Regions from separate parts of the Lysinibacillus sp. UBA6686 genome, predicted to be linked through region 1. Evidence: riboswitches for the same ligand, from Rfam matches in the RefSeq annotation. Region 1 holds a riboswitch; the other holds the start of a gene.
What was found. Region 1 has a riboswitch for cobalamin ahead of B2R82_RS20075 (ABC transporter substrate-binding protein). Riboswitches for the same ligand answer to the same signal wherever they lie in the genome.
Positions count from the first base shown of each region.

Region 1 (7,451 bases):
AGCTTTTCAATATCGTCTAGTCCCGCTTGAATTTGCCAGTCTGTAAAGTAATAGCCAATATCACTTACACCGTAAAAGCTAATCCAGTTAGAGATAGAGCGTTGCGTAACAGCCGCTTTAAAACGGTTTGTATGGCTAACAATCCAGTTAGTCATAAAGCCACCATAGCTGCCTCCTGTCACGCCAAGTCGGTCTTGATCAATAAATTCATACTGTTCCAATACATAGTCAACAGCAGCCATAAGGTCTTGATAATCATTGCCACCATAATCACCTCGGACTGCATCAACAAATTTTTGACCGTAGCCGTGACTACCGCGAGGATTCGTATATAGTACCGCAAAACCTTGTGCAGCAAGTATTTGAAATTCGTTAAAATAGGTATGGGCATACATTGCGTGCGGACCACCATGGATTTCAAGAATAAGTGGATATTTTCCCCCCTCCTCATATCCGATGGGCTTCATTATCCAGCCGTTTACTTTCCAGCCATCTGCCCCTTCATATTCAATAGCTTCTGGAACAGATAATATTCTTGATCTTAAAAACTCTTCGTTCACTTTAGTGAGCTGTTCCTTTTCACCAGTTTTTAAATTGACGTAAAATAGATCACCAGGATTTGTTGTAGTGCTGATGGCAACGACTGCTTTATCATTTTGTGAATCAAGTGAAAAACCATAGACATACTGATTATCATGAATCGCTGGATATATTTCTCCAGCAATATTTCCAAAATAAATGGCTGTATTTCCGTGATCTGTCACTTGGAAGTAAAAGCTATGACTATCCTTCATCCATTGGATACGTGGAGCCACAACATCTTGTAGATAATCTCCAACTACAAAATCACCGACAGGAGCGTCAAAATCACTTGTTACACCTGTTAAATTACCCTGCTCCAAATCATAAATCCATAGCTTTGCTTGTGTAGCGTTTTCAAATTCTCTCTCACTTCCAAGAAAAGCGATGTATCGACTGTTCGGGGACCATGAAGTTTGGTAGAACACCCCCGTTCCTTCTGTTAGTTGGCGCGTTTGTTTCGTTTCTACCTCCAATAAATAAATATCATTATTGAAAGAAAAATCTACATCCTCTGTTAAATCAGCCAGATAAGCCAGATATTTTCCATTTGGTGACCATGTATCCAAATGGAAATGATGGCTTCCTGTCGTCACTTGTTCTAGCTCCCCTGATTCAAGATCGACAATGGCAATGTGAGTATATTGATCTATATCGATAAATCCAGCAGCATCTGATTTATACTTCATGTTGTCAACTTCAAGAGGTTTAAGTTCTTTTTCCTCTTTCTTAACATCTTCTGCTTTATCACAGATATCTTCATTTTTACCAAGCTTTACGGAGAAGGCAATTTTCTTACCACATGGAGACCATACAGGTGATGTGGCACCGTTTTTACAATGCGTAACTTGTTTGGCTTCTCCACCTGTTTTAGCAAGCACAAAAATTTGTGGCTTGCCAGTTCTCGTTGATACAAACGCAATTTTGCTGCCATCGGATGACCACACAGGTGAATTTGTTTTATCATCACCAAATGTCCATTGTAGAGGATTTTTTTCAGTCAAATTTATATAAAATAAATTTGATACATAGTCATTCTTTTTTTCATCAATACAAGTTTCTACATAAACTACTCCTTTTCCATCAGGTGATACTTGTGGATTTGATACTGATTTTAATCGATATAAATCTTCTGGTTGAATCCCATGTTTCACTGTTATTCGCTCCTTCTTGTTGAATTCTTACATAGCATTTTATTTCGATACACTAAGTATTTTCCCTGCTTAAAAGAAAAAATTTTTTAAGCCTATGTAATCTTTTATATGTGAAGAAGTATTTTACAATGACGAGGTTTCTTACAAAGTGACACCATGCTTGATAAGACTAGTTTTTAGAAATCAAACGCTATATCCCAATAGTCAGCCGTTTTTGTTCTACGATAAAATTTATAAAAAGGTTCATTTGATCGAGCATGCTCTTTGTAGAGTAAAATAATTGCATGGAGATAGCTTTCAATATGGTTAACGGGAATCCGTTTAGCAAACAATGTCCCCGCTTGAGCATTTGCCCCCATCGGCACCGCTCCTAAATAAACATCAAAGCTATCCTTTTGATAAATGAGGCCGATATCATCATAGACAACATTATAGCAAGCCGATGCACAGCCATTAACATTTAAGCGTAATCTTGATGGAACTGCCTTCCCTTCTAATGAATCATATAATTGCTCTGTTATAGGGGCTGCCTCCATTTTATCGCCATCACAGAAATCACATGCCTTCATGGCAACGATCGGACCTTGCTTTGCCACGTATAGTCCTGCTTTTTGTAGCTCATTTATAGCTTCTCCTAGACCAACAGTAGGAATTGATAATAATATACTGTAGGATGCAGAGTATTTAATAGCACCAGTGTTTCCAACGACCTTTGCGATTATTTGAAATTGTGTTGGAGTATAATGCTTATTAATAATTCCAGGGCTTACCGCAAGGCGAGTAAATTCTCCCTGATGATTTAGCTTTTCAAAGGTTTTCTCTGGTATGTTCATATTAAATGCATTCATGTATGATATCTCCTTATGAAAAAGGAGCCAGCAAAATGCTAGCTCAAATTTTAAAAGTTATCTGGATAAAAGCCTTTTGCCAAAATTTGAATCGCTTCTGCGGCACGGACACCTTCAGATGCTGCAGATAATGGTAAAATAACAAAATGTTCGTTTTTCACGGCTTCTGTTTCTTTTAATGCTGGGTCATTCTTTAAGAAATTAATTTTTTCCTCAGCAGATGTCTCTCCATAATCAATGACAACTATCACCTCTGGATTATGTGCAACTGCATCTTCTTTTGAAACAGTTGTCCAACCTGCCTCCACATCACCAAAAATGTTTTTACCCCCAGCAATCGTTACCAACTCATTCATAAAGTTTTGCGCTGCTGTAAAGACTTCCTTATCACCGCTATCAAAAACTAAAACAGGTAACTCTTTGCCATCCTGTGGCAATTTGGCACGAATATTATCTACATCTTTTGTCATTTGATCAATCAAAGCTTCTCCACGATCTTCGACACGGAATATTTTTGCGATATTACGAATATCTATGAAAATATCCTCTAAAGTTGGTTTTGTCATATTGGAGGCTGTATGTAAATAGGTGTGAATTCCTAATGCCTCAAGCTCTTCAGGAGTACCAACACCTTTTTCACCAAAGGCGCTTTTCCATCCCCCATATAAAAAGTCTGCCTCTGCATCAATAACCTGTTCCTTTGTAGGATATTGGTCAGCTAATACAGGTACTTTATCGTAAGCAGCTTGGAAAGGCTCATAAATTTTATCATCTAAATAAGCTGTACCAACCATTGAATCCTCTAAGCCTAAAGCTAGCATAATTTCTGTTACATGTTGGTTTAAGCTAATTGCTTTTTTGGGCGCTTCTTTATAGACCTGTGTTGTCCCGTTATTGTCGATCGTTACTTCTGCCGTTGCCGCTTGCGATGGTTCAACCTTCTCCCCTTGTGCTGCTGATTCTTTATCTTCCTTCGCACTGCATGCACCTAGAATGGCCATTAATGCCAGTGCAAAGACAAGCCACATGCTGTTCCATTTCTTCATGTCCTTTTCTCCTTTGATGTTAAATATATAGTAAGAAATCAGTTGACTTCTTTACTATCATGTTTTTGTTATGTACTGTGTAATAAATTGATAAAGGGCATAAAAAAATCCCCTTGTTTCCAAGAGGTTCGCATAGTGAAATAATGGCTTTTGGCCTGATTCACTATCCCCATCCTCGTGGTTAAAGTAAAGAATAATATTGGCAGGTATCCTGGCTTAGGTTCATCATCTATACGCCTTCCCATAGGTTGAATACAGTGGCATTTTGTATAGACTCCCCATTTACAGTTGCGGGACAGCATCGGATTTGCACCGATTTCCCTTTTAAGCAAATGACTAAGGCCATTTGCACCAATATAAAGGTATTATTGTTTGTTATAAATATTATTGATAGACTAGCAAAAGAAATTTCTATTCGCAATCTCACAAAAAAATCCATTTTCTAATTATTTTTAATATTATAGCACTATTCTTACATAATCGAGAACTATTTTACATTAATTATTTTTCATAATCAGTTGATTTGGAGCACAATTATGACATATTCATATTTCTTGAATTCAACAAAATTCTGTTACAATGAAATGGACGGATTTATAGAAACGAGGATTATTTTATGCATAAAACTATTGGAGTCCTTGCTCATGTGGATGCAGGAAAAACAACATTCTCAGAGCAATTATTATTTCATACAAAAAGTATTCAGGCTCGTGGGCGGGTGGATCATCAGGATACATTTCTGGATAATCATGAGCTGGAGCGTCAACGTGGCATCACAATTTTTGCTGAGCAAGGTCGGATGACAATTGGCAACGATACCTATACATTAATCGATACACCAGGACACGTCGACTTCTCCCCTGAGATGGAGCGTGCGATTCGTGTTATGGATTATGCCATCATTGTGATTAGTGCAGTTGAGGGTTTACAGGGGCATACAGAAACAGTCTGGCACCTATTACGCCAGTATCACATTCCAACCTTCTTTTTTATCAATAAAATTGATCGTGAAGGTGCAGCGGTGGATAATGTTATGGCACAGCTTCAAAAAGATTGCTCTGAGGATGTACTATTAGTAAATGAAATGTTCCATTCGGATTATATTCCTTCTAACATAATGGAATGGCTAGCTGAACGTGATGACAATCTTTTGGATGCTTTTCTTAATGAAACATTAGATAGTGGTAGCTGTTTTACCCAACTCCAAGCGATGATTAAACAGGAAAAGGCATTTTTGTGCTTTACTGGCTCAGCATTAAAAGATATCGGCATACAGGAATTCCTTGCACAGCTCCCACTGCTTACTGAAACACATTTCAATGCTGCTGCACCATTTCAAGGTGAAGTCTTTAAAATTCGACATGATGGCCATCAACGTTTAACTTTTATCAAAGCATTACAGGGAACCTTACATATTCGAGATGAATTTTCATTTGGCGATGTAACCGAAAAAGTGACGGAAATAAGGTTATATAACGGACATCGTTATGAAACCGTACAAGAAGTGACAGCTGGCGAAATTTTTGCTGTAAAAGGGCTTAGTAAAGCAAATATTGGTGCGATCCTTGGAAGCTCTAGTAACCCACAGCCCTATGAGTTAGTGCCAACCCTTCAGGCCAAAGTACAATACAAGGGAGACCAACATATAAAGGAAGTCTTAAAAATCTTTCGAATCCTTGAAGCGGAAGAGCCGTCATTACGTGTGATTTGGCATGAAAAATTTCAAGAGATTCAAGTACATATTATGGGGGTTATCCAGCTTGAGGTCCTTATCGAAGTGCTAAACAAGCGTTTTTCACTAGCCATTTCGTTCGGGGAGCCACAGATATTATATATGGAAACAATTGCATCAACTGTTACAGGATATGGTCATTTCGAACCTTTAAAACACTATGCAGAAGTACATTTATTAATGGAGCCAAGTGCACGCGGTACTGGTATTACATTTGTCAATGCATGTCATACAGACGATTTATCCGTTGGGCATCAACGACTGATTGAAAAGCACTTATTCGAGCGCGAACATCATGGATTACTAACAGGCTTTCCCGTGACTGATATTCATTTTACGCTTTTAACAGGGCGTGCACATATTAAGCATACCGACGGCGGCGATTTTCGTGAGGCCACATTCCGAGCATTACGGCAAGGGCTTGAACAAGCGGCGAACATCCTTCTGGAGCCCTATTACCGCTTTAAGTTAAAAGCATCTACCGATTTTATCGGCCGCATAATGACAGATATTCAGCAAGCATCCGGTACATTTGACCCTCCAATTGTTTCAGAAGAGGATGTCATGATTACGGGTCGTGCTCCTGTCGCGACATTTATGAACTATAGTACGACCTTTGCGGCCTACACCAATGGTAAGGGTGTGCTTTCTCTACAATTTGATGGCTACGATGAATGTCATAATCCGGAAGAAATTATTACTCAAATCGGCTACAATAAAAATGCCGATCCTGAATATACATCCGCAAGTATTTTTTGCGCAAAAGGAAAAGGCTATTCCGTTCCATGGCATGAGGCACAAGCAGCAATGCATTGTATCAAATAATTTAGAAAAGTAGAAACAGGACATGTGGAATTGATACCATGTCCTGTTTCTGTACTGCAGATTCTATTAATTCTGGTTTCGAGAGGTATTGATTAATCGGAGCGGATTTCTCCTTAGCCTGAGCAGTTTTATGGCTTGCCTGAGCGGGTTTCACTTGAACCTGAGCAAGTTTTGGGATGACCAGAGCGGGTTTCTCCTGTACCCGAGCGATTTTTGGGATGACCGGAGCGGATTTCTCCTGTACCCGAGCTGTTTTTTGGATGACCGGAGCGGATTTCAACTTTACCTGAGCTATTTTTTGGATGACCGGAGTGGTTTTCCCATGTAACTGAGCTATTCTGCTGACATGAGCAGTTTTCTCTTGAACCCATGTTGTTCTTGAATTAAATAGAACAATTTCCACTGACCTGAGCAGCTGCTTTTTTCTATAATGCCCATACATTTTGCCTTGTGTCTTTGAAAGGGCGATAAGAAGGTTCTACAACAGCGTAGCTATGGGAATTCGAAAAGTCTGTTAATACTTTGCCTGGTCTACTTTTCAAAAGTTGCAAATTATCAATTAATTGCAGCAATAGCTCATGACCATTACCACGTGGATGCCAGTTTAAATGATAATCATTTAGTTCCTTCACGGCTTGTAAAAAATGCTTATACTCACGTTCTACTAGACTAATAAGTTTGTTATCCTGAGCAATTCGTGATAAATCTTCCAAATAAGTTTCATAAAAGCGCATCACAATTGAGCACAATAAATCATTGACACGAGCAGCACTTAATACAGGCTTAGGCTCTACAGAAAATCGTTCTAGATTTGGTTTAGAACGGGTTGAATCGATACGTGTAATTAAATGATAAAGCTCGCCATCCACCTCATACACAATTGGATTTGTTGGCATATACATCATAAAGCTATTTGTTTTCGTTTTCAGGTTCTCTGCTATCTCTGCCCTTGCGAAAAGATGTCCATTAAATTCCTCATTTTGAATCCAAATAATGTCCTTATTATATAAAATTTGTTCAAATAGTCGCTGATTACTAATAAGACGGGTTGCAAGTAATTGATCAACAAGTGATTCCACAACCATTCTTGTTTTTGCTTGCTTGGCAACTTCAGTGCGTGGCTGCTTACAAATTTTCATATCCTCAATGTGCGTTTCCTGTGCTGACCATACATGAATATTCGTCATATGTGCATCCTCTTTTCGTACATATTTTCAAAACGGAAGTCATCAGTAAAAAAAGGATTTCCTTCATATTTAGAGGAAAT
Region 1 covers NZ_DKJS01000075.1:37,047-44,497, reverse strand. The annotation lists gene B2R82_RS20085 (S9 family peptidase) at 1-1,739, opposite strand, end outside; gene B2R82_RS20080 (precorrin-3B methylase) at 1,910-2,581, opposite strand; gene B2R82_RS20075 (ABC transporter substrate-binding protein) at 2,632-3,627, opposite strand; cobalamin riboswitch at 3,812-3,998, opposite strand; gene B2R82_RS20070 (elongation factor G) at 4,244-6,184, shown strand; gene B2R82_RS20065 (hypothetical protein) at 6,186-6,587, opposite strand; gene B2R82_RS20060 (hypothetical protein) at 6,610-7,371, opposite strand.

Region 2 (7,451 bases), on a different contig from region 1:
GTAAAAACACGGTTTTTAAGAATAATCTTTTCGTTTAAATCGGGTATATTTTCAAGTGCGACAAGGACAGTCATCAACTTCGTTAAAGAAGCTGGATATATGATTTCCTCACTATTTTTATCCAATAAAATAGTATGATCTTCTAAGCTCACTAATATGGCATTAGAGCTATATAAATCTATATTGAACATATCGTCACTTTTCTGTGGCATCTCTAGCTGAGGTGATTTAAATGGATCAAGGTTTGGCTGAAGTGGATGATCTTTGACAACCACAAAATAAATAAACACTAATAATAGTATAAGAAATATGCTAAAGAATCCCTTTCTTTTCAACAAAAACAACTCCTTCTTTTTATACCTGTTTCCCAATTAGAGACCTATTGCAAGATGTCAAAAAAAGCTAGAAGATCAACAGGATATCTCACTCACCAAGTACTTTCACAGGAAGTGAAGATTTTTGTGTATGTTCCTCAATCTAGTGAGGTTGAGGAAATTACCTCACTGACTGTAGTTTTATTGAAACATAAAAGAAAGAGCTCTTTTTTAATAATCTATTATAGAATTCTTAAGGTTTCTTAAGAAAATGATGGTAGGCTAACAGTAAACACTGTTTTTTCATCTGTGCTAATGGCAGATATTGTTCCTCCATGTGCTTGTACAATCTCATTGGCAATAGCAAGTCCCAAACCCGCTCCACCCGTTTGTGTAGACCTTGACGAGTCTAAACGATAAAACTTTTCAAAAATCATGGTTAATTTTTGAGGGGGAATGGCCTTTCCCTTGTTTGTAAATGAAATATGAATCTGGTCATTTTGTTTTTCTGCATGAATGTTAATAATGCTGTTCTCATCGCTATATGCTATCGCATTTTTAAAAATATTATTAAACACCCTAGCTAATTTATTGGCGTCAGCCAAAACCTTTATATCTTCCTTCACATCTACAATTGCTTGCTGCCCTTTAGGTGCCAATAATGGATAAAATTCATCTGCCAATTGCATCAACATATAATTTAAATTTATGGCTTCTTTATCTAATATAATGGATTGTAAATTAAATCTCGTAATTTCAAAAAACTCATTAATCAATTGTTCTAGCCTGTAGGATTTATCTAATGTAACCTTTACATATTTTTCTTTTTGCTCTAACGGCATATCCTTTGCCTCATCCAGCAAGCTAAGGTATCCCATAATCGATGTCAGTGGTGTCTTAATATCATGTGCCAAATATACCACAAGGTCGTTTTTTCGTTGTTCAGCCTCTTGTGCATCCTTTGCACGTTTTTCTAATGTATTTTTCACAACATTTAATTTCTTTTCCATAAATTCAAGCTCAGCTGGCAGTTGAATATCTTTATCAGATTCTGCTAAAAGGCTGTTGACACCTAAAGAAATATGATGAAAATACTTTGTAAAGCGTGAAAGAGCAAAATAAAAGATTACTAATAATAAAAGTATTAATCCAGTTGTTAACCAAAGCTGCTTATTTTGCTGAAATATAATCGAATAGGCTTTCTGAGCAGCATAAAAATCAAGTTGAAGAACATTTTCACAAAAATGAATAAACGCATCAGCGAATGGAGCCTGTAAAACACCATCAATCAATAGAGAGCTAATCCAATACCCACTTATTAATGCAAGGACGAGGATAAGAAGTATTTGAAGCATTATTTTCCTTTTTAGTTTTCCGAAATCATTTTTCAATGGTGTACCCCACTCCCCAAACAGTTTTTATAAATTTTGGGTTTTCTGCAGAATCATTCATTTTTTCTCGTAAATGTCTGATATGGACCATTACCGTATTATTACTGCTAAAATATTTTTCTCCCCAGACTTTTTGAAATAGTTCCTCGGAAGAAACGACACGTCCCCTATTGATACATAAAAACCATAGGATTGAAAATTCTGTAGGTGTAAGTGACAATTGTTTTTCATGCAACATACATTTCCGTGTGTTTTGATCTAATAAAAGCCCAGAAAAATCAATAATCATATCATTCTGCAAAGCTTCCTGCTGGTTGTACCTTGTAAATCTCCTGATTTGAGCCTTCACTCGAGCTATTAGCTCCAATGGTCGAAATGGCTTCGTGATATAATCATCAGCCCCTAAAGTTAGACCTGTTATTTTATCAATTTCCTCATCCTTGGCTGTTAGCATAATCACTGGAAAATGATAATATTCTCTAATTCTTCTGCAAATTTCAAAGCCATCTATGTCAGGCATCATCACATCTAGAATAGCGAGATCTAATTTTTTTGTCTGAATACAAGTTAGTGCCTCCTTGGCATCATAAAATGTAAAGACATTAAAGCCTTCATTTTTTAAATAAAGCTCTATTAAGTCGGCAATTTCCTTTTCGTCATCTATGACAAGAATATTAATTGTTATTTTCATCTCCCCCTTAAAGTTGCGAACATTGCTTTTAATGTAACAATCATAATACCATTCCGGTAATCAAGCTGCCATGTAAAGCCTGAGATTTAAGAAATTCTAAAGAATTTACGCAGCAAAAAACCACTTCTCTAAATAGACGAAGCGGTTTCAAATGTATTTTGTTTTTTTCATTAGCTACCAAAGGCAAAAATAAGCTCTGTTTCACACACTAACTCTCCATCAACAGTAGCTATTCCACGCCCTTTTCCAATAGCCCCTTTTAAGCGTGTAATTTCTACCTCAAGACGAAGCTGGTCACCCGGTTTTACTTGTTTCTTAAAACGACATTGATCAATACCAGCTAGTAACCCGAGTCTCCCTTCATTTCCTTCCTTTGTAAGCATAATAATGGCACTAACTTGTGCTAATGCTTCCACAATTAGGACTCCTGGCATTACAGGATAATTAGGAAAATGCCCATTAAAAAACTCTTCATTTATCGTAACATTCTTAATCGCTACTGCTCTCTTACCTTCTTCTAACTCCAAAACACGATCCACTAAAAGAAAGGGATAGCGATGTCTAATAGCTGCTTGTATTTGCTGAATGTCCAGCATATTAACACCTCCAACTGAATTATCATCTAATTCTATCACTAATTATTAATAGTTGGTACTATTTTAAAATTTAAAGATAAAAAAATCACACTCCAAAAAAATGTGATTTTAGATAAACTTAATTTATGTACCCGATGATTGACCAAAACCATCTCCTAATTTAATGGAATGCAACTGTCCGCTAGTTGCCCAATTGTCACGCTCATATTCCTCAAATATAACTGTTACCCATTCTTCTTTAACATTTAACTTCTTTCAACATAGTCTACCACCCTTTATAGGTAGTGAGATGAATGCGAATTTAAGCTACTTTTCAGAGGGTGTCCTAACACCCGCTGAAAGAAGTTAAAGCCTCCGGCGGATGTCACGGAATCGAAAAGGAGTTCTTTGTGTAAGCACAAAGCCGATTCCGAACGCAATTATGCCGAAGCATAATTGATTAAAGGAGAAGTCGTCTAGATGGTAGGCGACTTTTTTTGTTTTCATGTATAATAAAATCAACTGAATATTATAAAGGTTCTTTACTTACTGTAAAGTGAAAAGGGAAATCGGTGATATTCCGATGCGGTCCCGCCACTGTATGTGCTAGTTTTTTCAATGTACGCCACTGAAAGTTTTTCGGGAAGGCTTGAAAAATTGTATGGAGCACGAGCCAGGAGACCTGCCTTTATAGAGACACGTTACAACCTACGAGGATAGGGTGGTGGATTTTGCGTATTTTTGTGCATTATTACCCCTCATTTTGGATGAGGGGTATTTGTTTTGTATGGAAGATGTCGATAAATTTGAAAAAATGGGCGATAAATTTATAAAGTCCATCGATTACTAATCTATCAGCAAAATAATTTGGAAAAATTTACGCATTTATATACTAGGAGGATTCATATGAAGAAATTTTGGAAATTAGGACTTTCCGCATTTTTAGCAATTGGCTTACTTACTGCTTGTGGAGAAGGAGCAAAAAATGAAAAGCCAGCATCTTCTGAGCAGCAAGAAACAACACAAGTAGACAAAGCAACATTCCCTATGACGATAACAGATGCTGTTGGCAAGGAGATTACGCTGGAGTCACCTCCGGAAAAAATAGTTTCTCTTATTCCAAGTAATACAGAGATTTTATTTGCTCTTGGCTTAAACAATGAAATTGTGGGTGTTACCGATAATGATGATTATCCTGCAGAGGCAACTGAAAAACAAAAAGTTGGTGGTATGGAATATAATATTGAGCAAATTATTGCCTTACAACCAGATATCGTGTTTGCTCATGCTTCGAGTATGACATTTTCTGCAGGGGCCATTGAACAGCTTGAATCTGCCGGTTTAAAGGTTTTTGTGGTAACAAATGCGAAGGACTTTAATGAAATTTACACAACAATTGAACAGCTAGGTCGTGCAACTGGGAAATTACCTGAGGCCAAGAAAATAATTAAAGATATGAAGACAAAAGTGGAAGAGGTTCTAGCAAAAATTAAGGATGTGAAGCCAAAGAAAGTTTTTGTAGAAGCATCTGATGAGCCACATATATTTACAGCTGGTAAAGATACATTTATGAATGAAATGTTAAATATGATTCATGCCGAAAATGTTGCAGCAGATACAGCAGATTGGTATGAAATCAGTTCCGAACAAATTATTGCAAAAAATCCAGATGTCATCGTGGTGACATATCATTATGTACCTGATATTTTAACAAAGCTACCACAGCGTGCTGGCTTTGACACAATTAATGCAGTAAAAAATAAAGCCATTGTTCAGGTAGATGAGAATACAACAAGTCGTCAAGGACCACGTTTAGGAGAGGGTCTTGAAGAGTTAGCGAAAGCGATCTACCCAGAGGCGTTTAAGTGAGTAAAATAGTCACAGCCTATGTAACAGCGATTACGCTTCTTATCATTGGCATCTGGTGTGGCGTAGCTATAGGCTCTGTTCATATTCCGCTAGAAGTATTGTGGAATAAAGCAGCTGATGAAACGGCTGCCAATATTTTTTGGAAAATACGTCTGCCGCGAGTTCTCCTAGCAGGGCTTGTGGGAGCTTCACTGGCCATTGCAGGAGCTGCCTTTCAGGGCCTGCTAAAAAATCCTTTAGCAGATCCCTATACATTAGGTGTTTCTTCTGGTGCATCAGTTGGTGCAGTAATGACGATATTCTTTGGTCTTTCAATTCCAGTAGTTGGTCTCTATACATTGCCAACCTTTAGTATGCTTGGGGCAATATTAACAATGGTAGCAGTCATGAGCTTTGCAAGAGTAGTAGATCGTTCTCTGAAAATGGAAACGTTAATTTTAACAGGAGTCATCTTTAGTTCATTTTTAGGCTCACTTATTTCTCTAATGATTGCTCTATCAGGCGAGGAGCTGCGGCAAGTGATGGGGTGGCTACTTGGTTCTGTATCAATGCGAGGCTGGCCTTTTGTGCAAATGATTATCCCATTTGTTGTTGTAGGTTCATTGATGCTATGGACACAAAGAAGGGAATTAAATGTGCTGTTATATGGGGAGGAACGAGCAAAACACTTAGGTGTTAATGTGAAACGAAGTAAGTATTTAATTTTAGTAGGTGGATCCATGCTGACAGGAGCAGCAGTGGCTGTTTCGGGAACAATTGGATTCGTTGGATTAGTCGTACCGCATATGACAAGGATGATTTGGGGCTCAGACCACCGTCATTTATTACCATTGTCCTTTTTAAATGGTGCGACATTACTTATTATATGTGATTTAATTGCACGAACAATTATTATGCCGAGGGAGCTACCAATTGGTGTTATTACTGCATTTATTGGGGCACCTGTCTTTTCCTATATTTTTTATAAGCAGCGCAGAGGTAAGGGGGTACGGGCATGATCGTTGTTGAACATCTATCAGGTGGCTATGATGGCATACCAATCGTCAAAGATATTAGTTTTTCAGTAAAAAAGGGGAAAATATTAGGGATATTAGGTCCAAATGGTAGCGGAAAATCCACACTATTAAAAGTGATTAGTGGCATATTACCAGCAACGGCAGGTACTATAAAAGTAGATGGCAAAAATATTAGTTCTTACAATGCTCGTGCTTTGGCAAAAAAAATGGCCGTTCTTCCACAATTACATGCGAATGCCTTTTCAAACAGTGTGCGAGACGCAGTATCTCTTGGACGCTATCCACATCAATCGGGTTTTTTCTCCAGCTGGTCAGATTTCGATGAACAAGCAGTCCAACACGCAATGGCCCAAACAGATGTGACACGCTACGAGCAGACACCCATGGAATTCTTATCAGGTGGTGAGCAGCAACGAGTTTTTGTTGCCCAGGCTTTAGCGCAGACAGCAGAAATATTATTGCTGGATGAACCGACCAATCATTTAGATATTGCACATCAGCGGCAAATTTTAGATATGGTGCGGAAAGAAGCAATTGAATGCGGATTAACCATTATTATGGTGTTACATGATATGAATTTAGCTTCTCTTTATTGTGACGAATTATTATTAATGGAATCAGGGCAAATGCGTGCATTTGGGGTACCCCATGAAGTATTGATGGCTTCACAAATTGAAGAGGTCTATCAGGCAAGGGTAGCGACCTATGCACATCCTGAAATTCCGAAGCCACAAATAACGATGATGCCTGCATCGGGTGAGCATCTGCAACGTGCATATATTAACAAAGATAATTTTAAGGTTACTGAACATTATATTCAGTTACAATCAGAGTTCCCTTTAAAAACAGTGTCTTCTGCCGTCCATAACCCAGGGATTGGCTGGTATGATTGCCTCTTAAATCGCTCAGTTCCAGGGGATTATGTCATAAATGATGTCAAGCGAGAGGTTGCAGCATTTTTACAAAAGGAAAGTTTTTCCTCAACGAGTACAGTTGTTATGCTAACAGCAGTTCCATCAAGGCTAGTAGCAATTAATGAATATGCAGCATCCTTTGGCAGTGTGCTTGTTGCTGTTACTGCTGGTGTTGGCAATGCTGTAGATGTTTCTCGTGTACATGAACGACAGATTGAACCATATATTGGTACTATAAATACATGGGTTATTATCAATGGTAGTCTGTCAGAAGAAGCATTTTTCCAAGCAATGATGACAGCAAATGAAGCAAAAACGAAGGCATTACAGTCAGAAGATGTTCGCGATGAACTAAGTGGAACCATTGCAACAGGTACTGCTACAGATAGTTTGCTGATTGCTGCAACACAAAAAGGTGAGGAAATGCAGTATGGAGGCCCTATTACAGAGGTGGGGAAGATCATTGGTAAGGGTGTTTTTGCGACAACTGTGCAAGCCATTAAAAATTATAAAAATGGATGATAGGAGATGAGAGAGATGAAGCTTTATACGAAAACAGGGGATACAGGCAAAACAAGTCTTATTGGTGGACGTGTTGACAAGGATAGCCTACGAGTGGAAACTTACGGAGCTATTGATGAATTAAATTCATTTATTGGGAAGGCTGTAAGTGAATTAGAT
Region 2 covers NZ_DKJS01000047.1:462-7,912, reverse strand. The annotation lists gene B2R82_RS12875 (D-alanyl-D-alanine carboxypeptidase family protein) at 1-335, opposite strand, end outside; gene vanS (vancomycin resistance histidine kinase VanS) at 578-1,669, opposite strand; gene vanR (VanR-ABDEGLN family response regulator transcription factor) at 1,695-2,390, opposite strand; gene fabZ (3-hydroxyacyl-ACP dehydratase FabZ) at 2,567-2,992, opposite strand; cobalamin riboswitch at 3,490-3,675, shown strand; gene B2R82_RS12855 (ABC transporter substrate-binding protein) at 3,878-4,840, shown strand; gene B2R82_RS12850 (FecCD family ABC transporter permease) at 4,837-5,838, shown strand; gene B2R82_RS12845 (adenosylcobinamide amidohydrolase) at 5,835-7,292, shown strand; gene B2R82_RS12840 (cob(I)yrinic acid a,c-diamide adenosyltransferase) at 7,308-7,451, shown strand, end outside.
Region 2: another riboswitch for cobalamin. It lies ahead of B2R82_RS12855 (ABC transporter substrate-binding protein); the one in region 1 lies ahead of B2R82_RS20075 (ABC transporter substrate-binding protein).